One region of the Paraburkholderia sp. J7 genome, then DNA from elsewhere that is predicted to be linked to it. Evidence: predicted binding sites of a transcription regulator. Region 1 holds the regulator's gene; the other holds the start of a gene.
The links. The regulator FliA, encoded in region 1, starts transcription of late flagellar genes. The targets are predictions, from matches to a motif close to CTAAAGTTTNNNNNNNNNNNGCCGNTA.
Positions count from the first base shown of each region.

Region 2: bcsB (cellulose biosynthesis cyclic di-GMP-binding regulatory protein BcsB) is a predicted target of FliA. The motif match lies at 2,427-2,453, and genes of this name have one in related genera.

Region 1 is NZ_CAJMYZ010000001.1:592,882-597,066, reverse strand. Features, by position in the region: gene flgM (flagellar biosynthesis anti-sigma factor FlgM) at 1-106, shown strand, start outside; gene U5A58_RS02635 (flagellar protein FlgN) at 156-599, shown strand; gene U5A58_RS02630 (GNAT family N-acetyltransferase) at 690-1,175, opposite strand; gene U5A58_RS02625 (DUF1778 domain-containing protein) at 1,138-1,470, opposite strand; gene U5A58_RS02620 (RNA polymerase sigma factor FliA) at 1,707-2,438, opposite strand; partial or broken gene U5A58_RS02615 (MinD/ParA family protein) at 2,795-3,577, opposite strand; gene flhF (flagellar biosynthesis protein FlhF) at 3,570-4,185, opposite strand, start outside.
Region 2 is NZ_CAJMYZ010000019.1:184,046-188,230, reverse strand. Features, by position in the region: gene bcsB (cellulose biosynthesis cyclic di-GMP-binding regulatory protein BcsB) at 1-2,360, opposite strand, end outside; gene U5A58_RS28280 (O-methyltransferase) at 2,795-3,463, shown strand; gene U5A58_RS28275 (TonB-dependent siderophore receptor) at 3,565-4,185, opposite strand, start outside.

The sequences.
Region 1 (4,185 bases):
CAAGGACGCGATCCGCAACGGCACGCTGCAGATCGACTCCGGCAAGATTGCCGACGGCGTGATCCAAACCGCCCGCGACCTCGTGAAGCCGACGTCTGGCAACTGACGTCCGACGCACGAGCGCCGCGTAAACTTCGCTTTTTTGGTGCCTTGCAATGAAAGATGCCCTGTTGGCCACACTGATCGACGAACACGCCACGGTTGAGGCGTTCGCGTCGCTGCTCGCCTATGAAGAAAAGGCGCTCGTGTCAGCCGACGGCATGGAGGCGCTCCCGCAGATCGTCGAGCAGAAGACAACGCTCACGCAGCGTCTCGCGGGCCTCGAAAAGGCGCGCGACGCGCAGCTGGCAGGCCTCGGCCTCCCCGGCGGCCGCAAAGGCATCGAAATGGCCTGCGACGGCGACACGCGTCTCGCGAGCCAGTGGGAGTTGCTCAAGGGTTCGACCGAGCGCGCGCGCCGCAAGAACCTCACGATCGGCATGATGATCCGCACACGCATGGAACATAACCGCCGCGCGCTCTCGATCCTGCGCGGCGAAACGGGCAACGGCGCGATGCTGTACGGTCCCGATGGGCGGCTGCCGGCGTTCGGGCTGTAAGCGGCGCTCACCAGGGATTCGCCAAAGACAAAAGCCGAAGCGTTGCCGCTTCGGCTTTTTTGTTTGAGGCAACGAATCGCCTTCAGATTTTCATGCTTGCTTGATCGTAGCGACCGGCAGGAAAAGTCTGCGCGGCGCATCGGTGAACGGCACGAATCCGTATTTCCGATAGAACCCTCCTGCGTTCTCATCGAGCGCGTCGACGAGAACACACTGCACGCCCACCGACTCCGCCGTTGTCAGAACAACATCCAGTGCGTGCATCAGCAGATATTCGCCAAGGCCCAGGCCCTGGTGCCGCCTGTCTACCGCCAGTCGGGCGAGCAGGACTGCGGACACGCTCCTCGGCAGCCGTGCGGCCGGCATTCCCTGCGTTTCTACCGCTGTCGCCGCAAGGGCGTAGTAGCCCGCAATCGTGCGCGGCGCGGACGACACCGCAGCAACGTAAGTGCGAGATAGATTCTTCTTTTGGTGCTGACTCGCTACGTGGCGAATCCATTCGCTCATCGAATCGACGCCGCAGTCGAAGCTGCTGCGGTCATCGCTCTCCCTCAGCTGACGAATCTGCGTTTGCACTCTTGTTCTTCCTGAAGCGAGCCATCGCGCGCTGCAGCGCTTCATTGGGCTTCGGCGGCTCGTCCAGCAAAGCGAAGAAGCGCTTCGATTCGTCCATCGTCAGGCGGATGGAACGAATGACCTCTTCCTGCTCGATAACCTGCTCCGCGGCCCTAAGCGCGGCCTGCACAATAAACTGGTTGAGGGTGCTGCCCGAAAGGTCTGCAGCAAGCTGCAGGATTTCCTGTTTCTCCGCGCTCAACCGGGCAGTGATTCGCCCGCGGCTGGAGTTTTCCATACCGTTGTTGATAGCCATTGTTCATCCTTTTTTCGGGCCTGGCGCACGCCTACATCGTTTGGCGGATGCGCGGCCCGAGGTTCTCGTTCGAGTCGATCTCCATTGACGGAGTGGAGTCACTATATCACGCATGGTGCCAAATTGGCACCATGTGATTCGAACCGCCCGCCAAACAAAAAAGCCGGAGCGCTCCCGCACCCCGGCTCTTTCACCGCAACCCAGCCCACGCCAGCCAAGGCGCGGCGTCTACCGCCTCAAGTCTCCTGGCCGGCCCACGCCATCTCGCGCAGCCGCGTGCGCAAGCGCGCCACCGCCTGGCTGTGCAGCTGGCACACGCGCGACTCGCTCACCTCCATCACCGCGCCGATTTCGCGCAGGTTCATGCCGCGCTCGTAGTAGAGCGACATGAGCAGCTTCTCGCGCTCGGGCAGCCGCTCGATCGCTTCGACGAGCGCGCCGCGCAGGCTGTCGTCGAGCAGCGCCGAAAGCGGGTCCGAGTGATCGACGCAATAGCGGTCGAGGAACGGTTCGTCCTCGGCGGAGCGGTCGAAGTCTTCGTAATAGATGAGCTGGCTGCCATGCAGGTCCTGCAGCATGCTCTGGTATTCGTCGAGCGGCATGCTCAGATGCTCGGCGATCTCCGTTTCGCTCGCCGAGCGCCCGAGCCGCTGCTCCACCTGGTGCACCGCGCTTTCCACTTCGCGCGAGGTGCGGCGCAGGCTGCGCGGCAGCCAGTCGTTGCTGCGCAGCTCGTCGAGCATCGCGCCGCGAATGCGCTGGCTCGCGTAGGTCTCGAACTGCGCGCCCTGATCTTCCTTGTAGCGGTTGGCCGCGTCGAGCAGGCCGATCATGCCGGCCTGGATCAGGTCGTCGAGGTCCACGCTCGCCGGCATCTTGGCCACGAGCTGCAAGCCGAGCCGTCTGACGAGCGGCGCGTACTTCGCAAGCACGTCGGCCTGCGAAATTTTTCCTTGAGCGTTATACATCGTGCTCTCCACTTCTCATGTCCCTGATTGGCGTCGTCGTGAGCACGTCAAACGTGCTGCGGCGACGTGCGCTGCGCGGGCGTATCGGTCCGCCAGCCCACATGGGCCGGTGCGGACGCAGATGTTGCGTTGGGTGCGGGATGCACACCCGTCACGCTGGCTACGAACGAATCGGCGTTCGCGGCGAGCGCGCTGTGTGCGGCGTTTGTTGCATGCGTAGCGTGTAGCTGGACGCCGTCTCGCGGCACGCCGTCCAGGTCGTCGGCGGGTGCGTCGCCCGCCGCTTCGTGTGCTTCGTCCGTGGGGACGAATGCGGCGCTGGCGCGCGCCGTGGCCGGCGAGCACGCCGAAACCGCGGGTCGCATGGGCCAGTGCGGCAGTTCGGCGGCCACGTGCCGGAAGTCTCGCGCGGCGTTCGTCGAGGGAAACGCATCGACGATGCAGCGTGCGAGTTTGAGCGCCTGCGCCATGTGCTGATCGGCGGCGACGCATCCGGCGCTTTCGAGCGACACGCTCAGGTAGCGGCTCGCTACCCCGGCGAGGTTTTCGATTGCGGTGTGCGCGTCGCTCGCGTTCGCCACATGATTCGCAAGCACGCGGAACTGTGCGATCGCATGCGCGAAGTGCAGCCGCTTCATGCACGCATACGCGTCCGTGATCGACTGCGCACCGATGCGCATGACGATCAGCACGTCATGCGCGTGCATGGCGAGCGGCGAGAGCGCGCCTTCGGCATCGAGCTGCGCGTCGATCAATACGATGTCCGCGGGGCCCGAAATGACTTTTTGCAGTTGCGCGGACGTGTACTGCGCGCGGTTGTCGCGCGAGGCGGCCAGCACGCCGAAGCCGAGCGCGTGACGCCCCACGGCTTCGTCGAGCGTGCGCTCGCCGCGCATCACGGCGGCGAAGTTGCCTGCGCCGCGCACATTGCCCACCAGCGAGCAGACCGAGCGGGGTCCGAGGCACTCGTCGATCACGAGCACGTCCTTACCCTGCGCGGTTAGCGCCGCCGCGAGATTGACCACGGCGGTCGTGCGGCCGGGCGAACCCGCGCCGCCTGTCACCGCGACCACGCGCGAGCCTTCGCGCGCGAGGAGCCGCCGCAGCCCTTCAGCCTGATCGATTACGAACTTATCCAAACCTGACCTCGGGAGCCTGCGAATTCGAACGCGTCGAGAGTGCCGACAGCAGCGCCGGGATATCGTCTTCGTGCGGCACGAACGGCGAGCTCTCTCGCGGTATGCAGAACGCGCTGCGGATCAGGAAGCGGCGCGTCGCCACGTAAAGGTTCTCGGGAACCTTCTGGCCCGTCGAGACGTAATGCACCGGCAGCTTGTAGCGCAGCACCGTGTCGAGCGCGCTGCCGAGATTGGTCGCCTCGTCGAGCTTGGTGAGGATGCAGCCCGTGAGCGGCGCGTTTTCCGGGCCGCTCTGGTAGGCCTGCACGACTTCGTTGAGCGTGTCGCCGTGGTTGGTCGCCGAGAGCAGCAGCAAGCGCTGCACCGGGCGGCCGGCGCCGCACAGCATGGCGATCTGGTCGGCCACGGCGCGGTCGCGCTGGCTCATGCCGATCGTGTCGATCAGCACGATGTGCTTGTTCTTGAGTTCGGTGAGGGCGAGCTGGAGGTCCGCGCCGTCGCGCACCGCGTGCACCGAAACGCCGAGGATCTTGCCGAAGATGCGCAGTTGCTCGTGGCCGCCGATACGGTAGCTGTCGGTGGTGAGGAGCGCGACCTTGCTCGCGCCG
Region 2 (4,185 bases), on a different contig from region 1:
CGGCCGAGCGCCCAGAACACGGTGAGCGCAACGATCAGACCGGCCAGAATGCCCGCGAGCGCCATCAGCGACGGGTAGCGCGAGATCAACACCCAGGCGCGCGCATACCACGGCAGATCGCCGACGAAATAGCGCTCGCCCACGCGCAGGCCTTCAACCTGGCCGTGGCGCACGAGCGTGAGGTCGCCGTGCATCTGCGAGATCCTGGCGCCGTCCTGAAGCGCGTCGAGCACGTCGCCGAGCTGGGCCGACGAGGTGGTGGCGAGCGCCACCACGCTTCTGCCCGACTTCAGCGGCGACTCGAAGCCGATCAGCGCCGCCATCGGTCCGCCGAGCGTGACGATCGAGCGACCCGACGGCGTCGGGTCTTCGTCTTCGGTGCCGCCAAGCCAGCCGGGCCAGCCGGAGCGCTGGTCGCGCGTGGTCACCTCGGTCCTGCCGCGCTCGATGAGAAGCGGCAGGTCCTTGCCCCACTTCTCGAGCAACTGCGCGCCCGAGCCCACGCCGAGCACGAGCAGGTCGCTGTTGCGCACGGTGTCCACCTGGCTGGCCGGTACGATCGTCAGGCGCAGCGAAGGCAGGCCGGTCCACTGGCCCATGTGGCCGAGCAGCGTGAGCACGGCTTCCTGATCCTTCGTGTCGGGTTCGTCCGGAATCACGAGTGCCGTCTCGGAGAGGTCGGCCATGCGCGTGAATGGATAACCGCTGTTCGCGAAGTAGGCGAGATTGGGCAGCGCCGTGTAGTGCGCGAAGCCGCTGAAGTCGATGACCGAGTCGGGATCGACGGCCGCGCGCGCGATGTCGGTGGCGGTGGACGTGCACAGGCCCGTCTTCTGCGAATCGATATGAAACTGGAACTGGAACTGGTTGTCGCTGCCCACGCGGAACGCGGGAATCTCCAGATTGGTCGCAGCGCGCGTGTCCGAGCCCGAGAGCAGCGGCACGTTGATGCGCGCTTCGTCGGCGGCGCGCGTGACGGGCCGCAAACGCTGCGAGCGCACGAGCTGATCGTTGATGCTCACGTTGAGCACCGAGTCGTTCCACGCGGAAGGCGCCGTGTAGCGATAGCGGATATCGAGCGGCACGTTGCCCCGCGCCCACGCGTAGAGGTCGGCGGGCACGCGCAGATTCACGCGGATCGCGGGCGGGTTGTAGCCCGACACCTGGAGCTGCTGCGGGTCGGTGACCAGCTCGCGGAACAGCACGGGCCGGTCGGTGGGCACCCAGTTCGGCGCGTCGTAGGGCTTGCGCTCAGGCCCGAGATCGATCGACTTCACCATCACGCTGTTGCCCGTCATGCCCGCCTGCCCGAGCGCGAGTGCATAGGCGGCGTTCTGGAGTTCCTCGGGCGTGCGGCCCGCGAGCACGAGGAGCTTGCGTCCCGACTGCGGATCGGCGGCCGGGTTCGCCATGACCGAGATCGTGGGGCCCGTGATCTCCGGCAGCTTCAGCCCCTCGGGCACCTGCCCCGGCAGCACGAGCGCGATGGCGTTGGCGTCGGGTGGCACCGTGCGCGTGACCGGGAAGCGCGAGCCGCGATAGCTCGCGAGCGCGCCGAGCCACGACGAGACCACGCCCGCCGCACGCAGCACGGGCACGCCCGCGTTGGCGGCCAGCACGAAGGGCACGCGCACGAGCCGGTTGTCGTGGCGGTCGAAGAACGGCACGGGCAGCAGCGCAAGACTATCCGGCAGGACGATGCCCGCCGTGTTGAGCGTGAGCGACGTCTCGGGACTCACGTCGGCCCAGAGGCTCGAATGATAGGCATCCTCGCAATGATCGAGCGTGTAGTGCGCGATCATCTGCACGGTGATGCGGTTGTAGTCGGTGAAGAGGCGCGGATCGAGATCGATCTCGCTCGTCACGAGTTGCCCGGCCGTTTCCTTCACGAGCGGAATCGTCGCGACGACTTCACCGTTCACAAACACCTTGAGATGCGAAAGCGACCAGATCAGCGAGGGCGAGTAGGTGTAGACGAGCTTGAGCTTCGCGCCGGTCACCACTTCGTCGGTGCGCACGTCGACGCTCATGCCGGCGGTGGGATCGAGCCCGCGCAGCGCGATCGGCCCGTACACACCCATCTGGCGCAGCGTGAACGTGCGTGAGCGCGGCTCGCCAAGCGGCGCGGGCGCGGCAGGCTCGGGAATGACGGCGCCGGGCGCCGTCTGGATGACAACGGGCCCGGTCACCGCGGCGGAGGCCGCTGCCGGCGCGGCGGCGGGAACGTCGCTTGCTCCGGGCGCTGCCGCCTTGATGGTCTGCGTAGCCGCGATAGCCGATTTGTCCACCGCGAAGAGGCTCGCCCCCAGCAGCAATCCGGCGACGAGCGCGCCCAGCCCAACTTGAACGGATAGTCGCATCGCAACAGCCCTTTGTTTTCTTCGCAGTGACTGTCTTTATCCAGTAAAGACAGCGATCAGGGATATTAGCGGCGTGGTGCCGCCAGTCGTTATCTCGAAACGGCGTCAATGTGGGTGGAGTGTAGCGGAGAGACGAGGATCGTGCCCTATGAATGCACGTGTTTATGCCTGTTGCGTAGCGCGCGCAGACGACGGGCCGGCGCGGCCTGGCGGCCGATTTGACAGTTGCGCGCGTGGGTGCGGCGGCCCGGTTGGGGCGTTTGACAATTCCTGAGCGCGCAACAAAGAGCGGCGGCGTTGCGAATGCGCAACGCGGGGTCTTGCGCCTCGCGTGCCGAGTCAGCTTTCAGAATCATTCAATCAGGATGCCGAACTGATGTTGCGCGAGCGGATGCGGTAATCTTGGCAGCGTGATCCAGACGGGGAACAGGGTAATGAACGAGCAAACGTGGCAAGCAGTGGATGACTGGTTTTGCGACCGGTTGATCGGTCCGGATGACGCGCTCGACGGCGCGCTCGCGGCAAGCGCGAAGGCGGGCCTGCGTGCGATCAACGTGGCGCCTAATCAGGGCAAGTTTCTGCATCTGCTCGCGCGCATTCAGGGCGCGCGGCGCATACTCGAAATCGGCACGCTGGGCGGCTATAGCGCGATCTGGCTCGGCCGCGCGCTGCCCGCCGATGGCGCGATGGTGTCGCTCGAATTCAGCCCGGAGAACGCGGCCGTTGCGCGCGCCAACATCGCGCGGGCGGGGCTCGATGCGAAGGTCAAGGTCGTGACGGGACTTGCGCTCGAATCGCTCGACGCGCTGATTGCGCAAGGCGAGCCGCCGTTCGACTTCGTGTTTATCGACGCGGACAAGAGCAACAATCCGAACTACCTCGAACGCGTGCTGAAGCTATCGCGTCCCGGTACGGTCATCGTTGCCGATAACGTGGTGCGGGAAGGGCGCGTGGCCGATCCTGCACATCACGAGGACGATGTGGTCGGCTTGCGGCGCTATTTCGACATGCTGGCGCACGACAAACGGCTGGAGACGACCGCTGTGCAGACGGTGGGAAGCAAGGGCTGGGATGGGTTTGCGATTACCGTGGTGGGCAGATAACGAACGTGTGTTGTCCGTAGACATACGGCAAAAGCAAAAAGGGCCTGGCAGATGAACTGCCGGGCTCTTTCTTCACAGCGCTATGTGCGCTCGATTGCCGATCAGAAGTCCGTCGTCATCGAGAACAACACGGTACGCGGCGCACCCATCGTCAGATAGCCACCGTTGGTCGACGACCAGTACGCCTTGTTCGCGAGGTTATACACGTTCGCGCGGAACGTAGTCGGACGCCCGAACACGTTCGTCGCATAGCGCGCACCGATATCTACCGTGTCCCATGCCTTGATCGACATGGTGTTGGCCGCGTCGAAATACTGCGGACCCGTATGCGTCCAGCGCGCCGAAAGCGTGAGGCCTTGAACCCAGGGAACGTCGTACTCGGCGCCGAGGTTGAGCAGGAAGCTCGGCACGCCCACCGGCGTCTTGCCGTCGGTCGAGCCGCCATCGGTGTCGAGCTGTACGGCATTGATATAGGTTGCGCCCGCAATCAAACGCACGCCCTTGTACACCTCGCCGAACACCGACGCCTCCACGCCGCGATGGCGCTCGTTGCCGTTGGCCACATAGGCGCCCGCGCTATTGGTGTACGTTTGCGGCTTTTCGAGCTGGAACAGCGCGAGCTGCGCGCCGTACTTGCCGTTGTCGTACTTGGCGCCCACTTCATACTGCTTCGTGCGTTCCGGCGCGAGCTGCGCGCCATAGTTCGTCGTGCCTTGAGGGGC